3 regions of the Bacillus sp. 05T21 genome follow, and region 1 is predicted to be linked to each of the others. Evidence: riboswitches for the same ligand, from Rfam matches in the RefSeq annotation. Region 1 holds a riboswitch; each other region holds the start of a gene.
What was found. Region 1 has a riboswitch for S-adenosylmethionine ahead of AC1DKZ_RS24545 (ABC transporter permease). Riboswitches for the same ligand answer to the same signal wherever they lie in the genome.
Positions count from the first base shown of each region.

Region 1 (4,267 bases):
AATGCGAACATGATGAGTGCAATCATGATTGCCGGGAAGAAAAGTTGCCACCACTCTCCGCTTAGTAATGTCCCGAGTGCATCGTTTGTCATCGTGCCCCAGCTCGCTGCTGGTGATTGTACTCCAAGTCCGATAAAACTTAAAAATGATTCTGAGAAAATAGCTGCTGGAATTGTAAATGATAAATTTACGATAATAATCCCTGTTAAGTTTGGAATTAAATGTCCGTATATAATTTTCATATGAGGTGTACCTAATCGCTCTGCTGCAATAACAAATTCTCTTTGTTTCAATGAAAGTACTTGCGCTCGAATGAGACGTGCCATGCCAATCCATCCCGTTAACGCAAGAGCTATAATAATTGTAAAAAGTCCTGGTTTCATAATGATTAGTAGTAAAATAACAATCAGTAAATATGGGATACCGTATAACACTTCAATCCCTCTTATAATCCACTCATCAATTAACGTTCCAAGACGATTACGTCCTCTCACATATCCACTAAAGCCACCGATAAGTACACCAAGCCCTATATCAAGAGCTGCTGCTACCAATCCAACTGTTAATGAAATTTTCCCACCAGCCCAAGTACGCGCCCAAATATCTCTCCCTAAATCGTCTGTTCCGAACCAATGCTCACTACTAGGCGGTAAATTAGTTGCTTCTTTTACTTGTTCACTCGCAGTAAATGGCGTTAAACTTTCGCCAATAAGCGAGAAAACAATAATTAGTAATAACGTCACTGCCCCTAAAACTGCTATAGGGTTTGATATAAACTTGCGAAACACTTCCTTTTTCCGGCTAATCGTTTGCTGATCTTTATTTATCGTTAATTCTTTTTTCTCTTCATTCGTTAATAACTGGTCATTAATGTCATAAGCCCCCATTTAAACATCACCCTCCTTACGTAATAGAACGAATGCGCGGATCAACAATACGATGAATGATATCTGTAATAAAAATACATACAATTAATAGCGCACTATAGAAAATGGTTGTTCCCATAATCACCGGATAATCTCGGTTGAAAATACTGTCTACAAAATATTTTCCTAAACCAGGAATTGAAAAGATTTTTTCAATAACGAAAGTCCCTGTTAAAAGTCCAGCCATTAATGGGCCAACAAATGTAAGTACTGGAACAATCGCATTTCGAAGAGCATGTCTTATAATGATTTTCTTAATTGGTATACCTTTCGCTCTCGCTAGCTTAATATAATCACTCTGCAAAACTTCAATCATATTAGAGCGAACAAATCTTGTAATAACTGCGATTGGTCCTAACGCTAATGCGAAGGAGGGTAATACAGTATGCTCAAATGTTCCCCAAGACGCCACTGGTAGTAATTCAAATTGGATGGCGAATACTTGTATAAATAGTGGTGCTAAAATAAAACTAGGAATAGAAATACCGAGAATCGCAAGCAAGCTCACACTATAATCAATCATTTTCCCATGATATAGCGCGGCAAATGTACCTGCGGCAATTCCGACTAACAATGAAATAACAAGTGCTTGTAAACCAATAATTGCCGACGGTCCAAAACCAGTTGTTATAATTTCCGATACACCTTGACCTGTCGATTGAACAGATTCACCAAAATCAAAATGAACTACCCCATCCAAATAAGCAACATATTGATTCCATAACGGTTCATCAAGGTGATACTTCGCTCTCATGTTTTGTATTACTTCTTCAGGAAAGATTTTCGCATCTGATGAAAACGGATCACCTGGAATAATATGCATAATTAAAAATGTTACTGTCGTAATGACCCATAGCGTGAATACCATAACCGATAGTTTTTTAATAACATACACTTCAATAACCCCCTAAACAAATGAATTTACTTTGTTTTATTGACATATTTATTGCCATTACTCCTTCTCTACTTCTTAAAACACAAAAAGCCTTGATCTTAAAAAATAAGATCAAGGCTTAATAAAACTATGCCCATCACTTATCTTTCAAGACTTGCTTGCTGGAATTAGCACGGTGTTCTATTACAGAACCCGCTGCTGAGGTGTCATAGGGCCAGTCCCTCTACCTCTCTGGATAAGTAAATTGCTATATTATTATTTGGTTCAAATTGTATATTTTGAATTATAATTCTGAAAAAATGAAAAATCAATCTAATTGGATATATTTAGAAAAATCAGTTTTTGATGGTGTTATTTCTTAAAATCACTACTTTAGCTTATAATAAAATTAATTACTTTCAAGGAGTTATAAAATGGATCCACTACTTCTGGCTACTATAGGATTGCCATTAACAATCGTCATACTCGTCATCATCGGCTTCTATAAACTCTTCATTAAAAAGAAAAGCATCACTTCTTTTTACACTCCATTCGATAATATTACTGGACAAACAATTTCAGAATTTCACGAAGAACAGAAGATATTAGTATCCGAGGATGAAGACGGAGATGGTAAGAAAAAAAATAACCTTGCGCATGCGCAAGGTTATTTTTTCGCCTCTGTTTGAAAGCGTTTATAATATGTTGATGCTGTTGAAAAATGAATTTCTATATCACGAATCAACGATGAGTCTTCTTCTGCTGCTAACTTCTGCAATTTTTTCATTGCTTGTTCTGATTCATTTAAGAAACCAACATATAGTTCATGTTCGTCCTCTTTCGACTTCGGCACACGAATTTCTTTACGCATATGATCAATATCTTCTAACATGCCCGTTGTTACCATTCGCACGTCTTCTTTATATTTAGCATTAGTTATTTCCTTACCGCCCTTTTCTTTTGCCACTTCAAATAACTGTAACGTTTTATTAATTTCTTTGTTCATCTTCACATCATACTTTTCATGTAACTCGTTATATACTTTCATATCTTCTGTTTGCTCAGTAGATTGCTCTACCTTTTCTTTTGGTTCTTTCGTGTCTTTATTTCCATTACATCCCGCTAGAAGGAGCATACCCCCAAGCATAGCAATACCGAAAACCTTCTTCATCTCTTATTCTCCTTTTATCTACAGCTATTACTCATTATAGTTTCTTTTATCTCCACTTGTTATTATACCGAGAACGCCTTACTTTTTACACTTAAGACGATACCTTAATATACATACCTACATTTTTGTCACAGTATCGTCACTTTATGCAAATAACTTTTGCATCACCTTACAACGCTGTATGAGTTATTTCAAAGAAATGAAAAAAGAGCTGATTCAAAACATGTTTGAATCAGCTCTTTTTATGAATTAAGCCTCTAAATTTTGTCTTTGTTGCAGTTCAAACTGCTTCTCACTTCTTCTGGCCATAAATAGATAACATAACACAGCACCAATTTCACAAAGCGCTATCACAACCCCCATCGGTAATGCGGTATTGCTTCCGCCAATACCTACTAATGGTGCAACAAGTGCTCCTGAAATGAACTGTAATAAACCTAGTAAAGCTGATGCTGTTCCTGCTGCTTGTTTTTGATTTCTCATCGCTAACGAGAAGCCGGTTGTTGATACAACCCCAACACTTGATACAACAAGAAATAGCGAGCATAAAACACCGATTAGCCCTATTCCAAGTGCGATTGTAAGTAGTAATGATAGACCGCCAACAGCCGCAATAATAATACCAGCAACAAATAAAGTTTTCTCATTAACTTTCCCCGCTAAGCGGCCAGTAACTTGGCTAGCAATAATAATACCAATACCGTTAATTGCAAAGAACAAACTAAACTGTTGTGGTGATGCCCCGTATATATTTTGCAACACGAACGGTGAACCAGAAATATAAGCAAACATTGCAGCTGTTACTAACCCTTGCGACAATGCATATCCCATAAATAAACGATCTTTCAAAAGCTTTCCGTATGTTGCCAGCGTTCCTGATAATCCACCTGTCTCTCTTTCTTCAGGAGGTAATGTTTCACGTAATACGAAAGTAGCTGATATTAGCATGAATACACTAATTGCTCCAAGCACGATAAAGACGCCGCGCCATGATGTGAACTGTAATAATTGTCCTCCAATAATCGGTGCCAAAATAGGTGCTGCCCCGTTTACTAACATAAGTAATGAGAAAAACTTCGTCATTTCAGAACCTGAATACATATCGCGTACCATTGCACGTGATATAACAATACCAGCAGATCCTGAAGCACCTTGTAAGAAACGTAAAAGCACTAAACTCCAAATAGATGGTGCAACAGCACAAAGTAACGAAGAAGCAACATAAATAATAAGAGCGATAATAAGAGGTTTGCGCCTTCCGTAAATGTCACTGATTGAACCAATAAATAACTGCCC
Region 1 is NZ_JBFTMD010000019.1:64,331-68,597, forward strand. It holds gene AC1DKZ_RS24540 (ABC transporter permease) at 1-887, opposite strand, end outside; gene AC1DKZ_RS24545 (ABC transporter permease) at 904-1,821, opposite strand; SAM riboswitch class I at 1,959-2,063, opposite strand; gene AC1DKZ_RS24550 (DUF3951 domain-containing protein) at 2,235-2,489, shown strand; gene AC1DKZ_RS24555 (hypothetical protein) at 2,468-2,971, opposite strand; gene AC1DKZ_RS24560 (multidrug effflux MFS transporter) at 3,221-4,267, opposite strand, start outside.

Region 2 (4,267 bases), on a different contig from region 1:
AGATTTCTATTGATAATGAAACTTCATATGGATTAAAATCTTTCTTTCATGTACATGTTCAAACTTCTTTATACATATTAGAAATTACGAAACGATTATGTAAAAGCATTAATTTTGATTTCGTAGTTTATGATATATTTGGTGCTGGAGAGTTAGTAAAGGAATATTTACAAGTTCCAGGCATAGTTTCCTCTCCTATATTTTTAATTCCACCAGTATTATTGGAAACCTTGCCTTTTCATCCAAATGCAGAAATACAATTCCAACCCGATGAACTCTCTGAAAAGTTACTGTATCAAATGGAACATGAATTTGGAGTAAAGCCCAAAAATAATCTTCAATTTATGCATAATAAGGGAGATATTAGTCTCGTGTATACAAGTCGTTATTTTCAACCTAATAGCGATTCGTTCGGAGAAAACAATGTTTTTATTGGACCGAGTATTATAAAGCGCAAAACAAATGTAAAGTTTCCACTTGAATTGCTTTCAAAAAAGAAAGTTATTTATATTTCAATGGGAACACTTCTCGAAGGGCTCGAACCATTTTTTAATACTTGTATTGATGCTTTTTCAAATTTCGAAGGGATTGTAGTAATGGCGATTGGTGATAGAAATGATATTTCAAAAATTAAGCAAGCGCCAGACAATTTTATTATAACCCCTTACGTACCTCAATCAGAAATATTAAGTGAAGCAGATGTTTTTATTACACATGGTGGAATGAATAGTGTGCACGATGCAATCCATTATAATATCCCATTTGTGATAATACCGCATGATAAAGATCAACCTATGATAGCGCAAAGATTAACTGAGCTTGAGGCAGCACATAGATTATTGAAAGAGCATGTTAATGTGCAAACTTTAAAAAAGGCGGTAACAGACGTTCTTTCAAATGAAAAGTATAAACATGGCATTCGAAAACTGAATGAAAGTTTTTTAGGGTGTGGTGGTTCCAAAAGAGCCATTGCAGTTATTGATGCTCTTTTAAATAAATAGTTCGGACAATATAAAAGCATAGAGGCTCTACCTGTATGCTTTTATATTATTATCCAGCAAATTGTACAGCAGTATTTGCATGTAAATAAGCAGTATCAAAAACAGGAACAGTAAGGTCATTTTGGGAAATAAGCAATGGTATTTCAGTACAGCCTAGTAATATTCCTTCCGCACCATTTTGAATTAATGAATTGGTAATTTGTATTAGTTTTTCTTTTGATGTTTCTGAAATAATTCCTCTACTTAATTCATTTAATATGACGTGATGGATAAAAGTTCTTTCTTCGTCATTTGGGATAATTGTCTCAATGTTATATTTTGCTAGTCGTGATGTATAAAAATCTTGTTCCATCGTTTGTTTCGTTCCTAATAATCCGATCCGTTTTATATTCTGTTCTACCATTTCTTTAGCACTTACATCACCGATATGAAGAAGTGGGATTGATATTGCTTGTTCTACTTCCTCAGCAAATAGATGTACAGTATTAGAACACATAAGTAAACATTCAGCTCCTGAGTTTTCTACCTTTTTTGCTACCGTGACTAATTCATTTTTCACTTCTTCATATTGATGGTTTTGCAATAATGTAGTTACCTCCCCAAAGTCCATGCTATATAAAACAAGCTTCGCATTTTGATCATATTGAGAGAGAGTTAGTGTATTAATATGTTTATAATATAACGATGTTGATTCCCAACTTAGTCCGCCAATTAAGCCAATTACTTTCATCATGCATTCCTCCCGTAACAATTTTGAATTTATTATTTCATAATTCCGATAAGAATACAATGATTTAAATGAACTATTTATCGAAAAATAAAAATAGTAAGAAAAGTATTGAAATTATTTATTGTTAGTGCCATAATACAGATTACAACTACATACTTATCCAGAGAGGTAGAGGGAACGGCCCTATGAAACCTCAGCAACCCCTATGTAATTACATAGGAAGGTGCTAATTCCGCAGAGGACACTATGTGTCTTTTGAAAGATAAGGGGATTCTTGTACGTGAAAGAAAATGACCTCTTATTTAAGAGGTCATTTTTTGTTGTATAGAAAGGAAGTGTCGATGCATAATTCATTTTCAAAATAAATATAGAGTATTAAAAGTTGAATAATACGAGAGGGGAATTGTAATGAACAAATTAACGACAAAGCTAGTAGTAGCTATTGGAATTGGAGCAGCTTTATACGGGGTATTAGGGCTTTGGGGATTTTCTATCGCACCGAATACATTTATTAAACCCGCATTGGCTATTTTAACAGTTTTTGGAGCGTTATTTGGCCCAGTAGCAGGACTTTTAATAGGACTCATCGGTCATACCGTTACAGATACGATCGCTGGATGGGGTATTTGGTGGGGATGGGTTATTAGTTCAGGTATTATTGGTTTAGCAATGGGACTCATACAAAAAAGAGTTGGTTTTAGTGTAAAACATGGAACGTATAATAACCGTGATATTTCTTATTTTGCAATTGCAGGGTTAATTGGTATTGTCATAGCTATTATATTTGCTGGAGCATTCGATATTATTGTGATGGGAGAACCGTTTGACAAAATAGTTATACAAGTACTAGGCGCAACAATTGCAGACGTTATCGTATTTTTAGTTCTTGGCTTACCAATCACGATCGGTCTAGCGAAATCAAATAAGAAACATACACATTTAAAAATTGAAAAGTAGGGATGAATACATGCAACCAATTATTTCTTTTGAACAATTTACCTTTCAATATAGGCATACCACGCAGCCTACTTTAAAAGATATTACATTTCAAATATATCCTGGGGAAAAGGTACTTATCGCTGGACGAAGTGGTTCAGGTAAGTCAACATTAGCTCATTGTATAAATGGGCTAATCCCATTTTCTTACGAAGGGATAAGTACCGGTAACATTTTAATAGCTGGAAAGGATCCGAGAAAAGGTAGTGTTTTTGAACAGAGTAAACACGTAGGGACAATATTACAAGATCAAGATGCACAATTTATAGGCCTTACTGTCGAAGAGGATGTAGCATTTGCATTAGAAAACGATTGTGTAAATCAAATAGAAATGAGAAAGATTGTTACGGATTCTTTAAAAAAGGTAAGCATGCAGGACTTTCATACACAAAGTCCACATGAATTATCAGGAGGTCAAAAACAGACAGTCTCTCTTGCAGGTCTGCTAACGACAAATGCAGATATATTATTATTTGATGAACCGTTAGCTAATTTGGATCCTGCATGTAGTTTGAATACAATAGAACTCATTAAAAATATACATGAGAAATATAATAAAACAATTGTAATTATTGAACATCGAATAGAAGAAATATTAAACCTTGATTTAGATAAAATTATTTTAATAGATGAGGGAGAAGTTATTGCCGTTGGTTCACCGGATAGTATTTTAAATTCTAATATATTACCAAATATTGGACTAAGAGAACCTATTTATATAGAGGCGCTAAAGAAATTAAATTTTGATAGTAATAATGTTAGGGTATTTCCAATTGAAAATCTTCGTAATGCAGGCGTTCATAGCCTATTAAAGAACTGGATGCATAAGCAAGTTTCATCAAAAAACAAATATATTAAAAAAGCTTTATGCAAGATAGAAAATTTATCATTTACGTACAATAACAAACATACAGCCTTAGAAGATATCAACCTTTCAATAGGAGAGGGAGAAATAGTAGCGTTATTGGGTCATAATGGAGCAGGAAAATCGACATTAGCTCATACTCTTATAGGAATAAATAAAACAGAGAATGGGAGAATAACATTCGATGGAGAAAATATAAATTGTTGGTCTATTCGTAAACGCGGGGAAGTTATTTCTTATGTTATGCAAAACCCAAATCAAATGATTACACAGCCTACTGTTTTAGAAGAGGTTTCATATTCATTACAATTAAAAAAGGTTTCTAAAGATGAGATTGAGACAAGAGTCGAAAAAGCTTTAAGAATTTGTGGATTATATCCATTTCGTAACTGGCCAATTCAGGCATTAAGCTATGGACAAAAAAAGAGGCTTACTATTGCATCTGTACTTATAACAAACCCAAAACTTATTGTATTAGATGAGCCAACAGCTGGACAAGATTATTACCATTACAAACAGTTTATGTCGTTTATTAGAAAACTGGCTAAAAGGGGCATATCCTTTATTATTATCACACACGATATGAATCTTGCTTTAGAATATGCAGATCGAGCGGTAGTTCTGCATGAAGGGAAAATTATTGCGGACAATACTGTATCTGCTGTTTTAGGGGAT
Region 2 is NZ_JBFTMD010000004.1:179,801-184,067, reverse strand. It holds gene AC1DKZ_RS11375 (macrolide family glycosyltransferase) at 1-1,001, shown strand, start outside; gene AC1DKZ_RS11370 (aspartate/glutamate racemase family protein) at 1,051-1,734, opposite strand; SAM riboswitch class I at 1,885-2,000, shown strand; gene AC1DKZ_RS11365 (ECF-type riboflavin transporter substrate-binding protein) at 2,140-2,688, shown strand; gene AC1DKZ_RS11360 (ABC transporter ATP-binding protein) at 2,699-4,267, shown strand, end outside.
Region 2: linked by a shared signal. The riboswitch ahead of AC1DKZ_RS11365 (ECF-type riboflavin transporter substrate-binding protein) and the one ahead of AC1DKZ_RS24545 (ABC transporter permease) in region 1 are both predicted to bind S-adenosylmethionine.

Region 3 (4,267 bases), on a different contig from region 1:
AATACTTTAGGAAGAAAATATGTTTCATATTCTTTACTTCCCTTTATTACCTCATCAACTTCTCTTTCACAAATCCCTCTTATTAAATAATCATTTCTTAATTGTATCTGAATTTGTTTTAACGTTTCACTACACTTCTTCAATTGGACTAAACACTTAATATACGTACGAAAAAGTTCGTCATCATACTTACAGCACTTTATAATACGATCGATTTCATTCATAATGTACGAGCCGCTTCTTCTATTTGTAACAGCCATTTTTCACGCTTCGTTACTTTACTCGTTTTCACAGATTGAAAAGCAGAACGTTTTATATTGCGAATACCACAAAAACGCAAAACCCCTCTTTTCATCATAATCCAATCCGCTGATCGATATAATAGTGCTACGTACCATAACGGTGAGTCTAACGTATTAATAACCCACGCCTTCTTACCTTTAAATAAGCCTTTCGGTAATGCCCCCTCATATTTATAAGCAAATCCAGCTACAAAAATACGATCGATAAATCCTTTTAAAATAGCAGGCATGCCCCACCACCATATCGGATATATGAAAAGAAGAATATCCGCTTTCTGCACTAATTCTCTATATCGCTTCGTCTCTTCTTCATTTAGTAAATCACGTCTTTTCTTCTCTTCATTAAATACAAGCACTGGATCAAATTGTTCTTTATATAAATCAAGTAGCGTAACAGAATGATTTGTTTCCTCAAGTCCTTTTTGCACATGCTCTAAAATTGCCCCATTAAAGCTTGAAGGATTAGGATGAGCATATATAATTAGTACGTTCACTACAAAACAACTCCCTCTTTAGTTAAGGTTTCCCCTTCTTTAACATTTTCTCTACAATTTGCACATTTTTCGAACTTTGTAACAAACGATTTAATACTGTTAGTAACTCTTCTTTTTCTAAACCTTTCAATTGCTCTTTAACTGTACTCTCACCAGCACCTTGAATTTCATACACAACTGCCGCCATATGTTTACAATAATTTTCATAAGGACACTCGCAGCTACTTTCTGCAAAATCTTCAAGATCAATAATCACTTCATAATTCCCTGCATTTCCAGTAACGAAAGCAAATACTTTCTTGTCGTGTATTTCAACATCTTCTACATGTCCCTCTTCATAATATTCATATCCTCTATCTATAATGTACTTTGGAATCCATTTCATTATATCTTTTAATAAGTATGCATACATCACAACACCTCTTCCTTTAATTCCCTTTTGACTTCCAAAATCCTGCATGTTATTCTAATAACTGTCAAGTAGCGAGTCTACGTGACAAACGACTGACACCTATTCGGCGAAGGTGTCTCTTTTCATTTGCAGCCGATATGAAGTGCCTTTTTCAGGCACATTCAATCTTTGACACTACACACTCAACACCATTCCCTTGTATCAGGCTGCTTTAGCAGTCTTTTACGCTACATACTTCGTTATTTCAAGAAAAAAAGAGAGCCTAGCTCCCTTTTCCCGCTTTATAAAATACCCCTTTTTCAGCATAGCGATATTCATCATCAGCTAAAGTAATTTTCCCATCCAGTTTGAGTTCATCTAATAGTCTTGATAAATAAAATTGATGTAACATTTTTTTAGTGAATTTTCCTTCATGATGCGAAACGATATGTTCTTGAATATCTAACAATGATATTGGCTTATCTTGCTCTATCATATATTCATAAACTGTACTACGCAGTTTTACGTATTTTTCGAGTGTCACAGTACTTCGCAACCCCTTTCTTCTTATTATATGTTTTCGTAATCGGTTTTTTTGCAACAAAAAAACCTCTCCGATAAGAAGAAGTTACGTATATCTTCGTCTTATCTCCCAGAACAAATATGTTCTGCTGGAATTAGCACCTGCATCGCGGTTGCTGGGTTTCATCGGGCCAGTCCCTCCACCTCTCTGGATAAGAAAATATTCACTTTAAATTTAACTATACGTAATTTTATTATAATTGTCAAATAAATATAATAATTATATTTTCTTCTTTATTGTTCATACTACAAAAAGATGTACAAAAGGAGGCTACTACTTTGAAAAAGAATGCTCGTGGATACGTACAAGATTCTTTTCATTCCTTACAAGAAGCAAAACATTGTTTAGAAGATGCATTACAAACTGTTGAAGAAGATTTTAATCGCGCACGTATTGAACAATCCCTTTACGCTGTAGAGCAAGCATTACAAAGATGTGATTATACCGTTCACATTTTAGAACAAGAATGAAAACTTCCCATCAAAAGATGGGAAGTTTTTTCAAATGGCATACTTCATCATTATTGCCGTTATGATTAAAAAATATACAGAATTAACAATTTCTAAAATCCCTACTTTTAATATAGAAATCTTTTTACCATACAACATAATGGCCCGAATTAAACTTGGTACAAATATGAGTGAACACCATGGATTTATAGTAAATACGATTACTGTTAATACAATATGATACCCCCAAGATATAAAACGATACTTCGGATTATTTTTTTCACGAATCATCGTTTTCACATAAAACGTACTTCCTAAAAAATATAGAAATGAAATAAGCGCAATGAATAATGCTGTTTTATCTATTAATTTCATGGAGAAATAATAACTGATTAAACCACCTATACAAAACACTATAATCGCACAAACATCATTTAGTAATGCTCGTTCATTTTTTTGACGAGCGTAATACATATTTATAATAAACAATGGAATCATTAATACTGCGAATAAAAGAATTCGCCATTCATATAATAAAGAAATCATCCCAAATACAAATGCAATGATAAAATAAACAATTGCAGCGTGTAGAAATTCTTTTTTTCGTTTTTGCTTTATGTACACGAGAAATGGATACGTAGCTAAATAGATAAAGAACCAAGCTAAAAACAATGGAATATGATAAAAAGTAGGTTTCCCAAGTATAACACTTAATAGAAAAGGTATAACAAGCATTGCCCACGCACCATGTTGCTTCGGAATAACTAACTTCATTAACTATACACCCCCCTCTTGAAAATAGTTCTCACCTACTATTATACAAATAATTTCATATAATAACGGATATATATTAGATCTATTTTTTGACAATAAAAAATGCTCCTTACAATATGTAAGAAGCATGAAAGAGGCAAACGAATATGTAAGTCGCGACCCTACCTTATATGAGTATGCTTTTCTATGTCACGTTATGCTCATCTAATATACCGTATTTCTTTTTAAATCTTGTGAGGATCGTAATCCATGACGTACTAAATAACAGAAGGAAAATAACATTCGATATCGCGTGACTCAGATCAAAGTAAAAACTTGCGACATAGTAAGCAATAACTGTTTCCCACGTTGCTTCTTGTATAAAACCAAGAAGACCCCAAAAATTCATAATCCAGCCAAATAGAAATCCAACGGCAAATCCGTACAACAGTCTTCCCCACAGTTTTTTCATTAAAAATGTATTACGTAATAGTCCAGCTATAAACCCGATCATGCCCCAAGAGAACATTTGCCACGGCGTCCACGGACCTTGTCCTAAAAAAATATTAGATACAATAGCCGCCGTTGCCCCAATCATAAAGCCAGTTTCACTCCCAAAAACAATTGCAGAAACGATAATGACAAAAGAAGTCGGTTGTACACTTGGTAAAATAGAAAATGGTACCCGGCTAACCGCTGCAATCGCCGCTAACACAGCAACGATAACAATTTCACGTGAAACAAACGCCTTCCTTTCAAAACGAACATAGAAAGGTAACATAATGACAGCTAATAAAAACAAACTACTTACCATGTAATACCCGTCCATAATAAAAGTCGTAAAGAGTAGTGTACATATTACAACAGCAAAAATAAATATTATGAATGCAACATATCGTTTGGACACGCTTCGTACACATCCTCCCACGTTAATGCAAACGGCAACTCTCTACGGATGAATCGATTAATAGATGTTGTATAAAAGAAGTTACCACTAAAGAACTCTTTCGGTGCATCATTCATAATGACTTTCCCGTCAAATAACATCATGCACTGATCAACGTATTTCGCTGCAAACTCAATATCATGCGTTGCCATTACAATTGTTGTACCTTCTTTTTGCAACTGTTTAAATAGTTCTCCAACTCTTTCCTTTTTCCATGGATCTAGTCCCTTTGTCGGCTCATCCAGTAATAATAAAGTTGGCTTTGACAATAAAGTTGTACATAATGCGAGTAGTTGTTGCTCTCCCCCGCTACAATCATGTGGATGGCGCTCTTTAAGTGAATCTAACC
Region 3 is NZ_JBFTMD010000003.1:15,443-19,709, reverse strand. It holds gene AC1DKZ_RS08695 (hypothetical protein) at 1-224, opposite strand, end outside; gene AC1DKZ_RS08690 (NAD(P)H-dependent oxidoreductase) at 221-796, opposite strand; gene AC1DKZ_RS08685 (SWIM zinc finger family protein) at 819-1,256, opposite strand; gene AC1DKZ_RS08680 (hypothetical protein) at 1,471-1,791, opposite strand; SAM riboswitch class I at 1,830-1,928, opposite strand; gene AC1DKZ_RS08675 (hypothetical protein) at 2,049-2,240, shown strand; gene AC1DKZ_RS08670 (YwiC-like family protein) at 2,271-2,993, opposite strand; gene AC1DKZ_RS08665 (ECF transporter S component) at 3,178-3,879, opposite strand; gene AC1DKZ_RS08660 (ABC transporter ATP-binding protein) at 3,852-4,267, opposite strand, start outside.
Region 3: linked by a shared signal. The riboswitch ahead of AC1DKZ_RS08680 (hypothetical protein) and the one ahead of AC1DKZ_RS24545 (ABC transporter permease) in region 1 are both predicted to bind S-adenosylmethionine.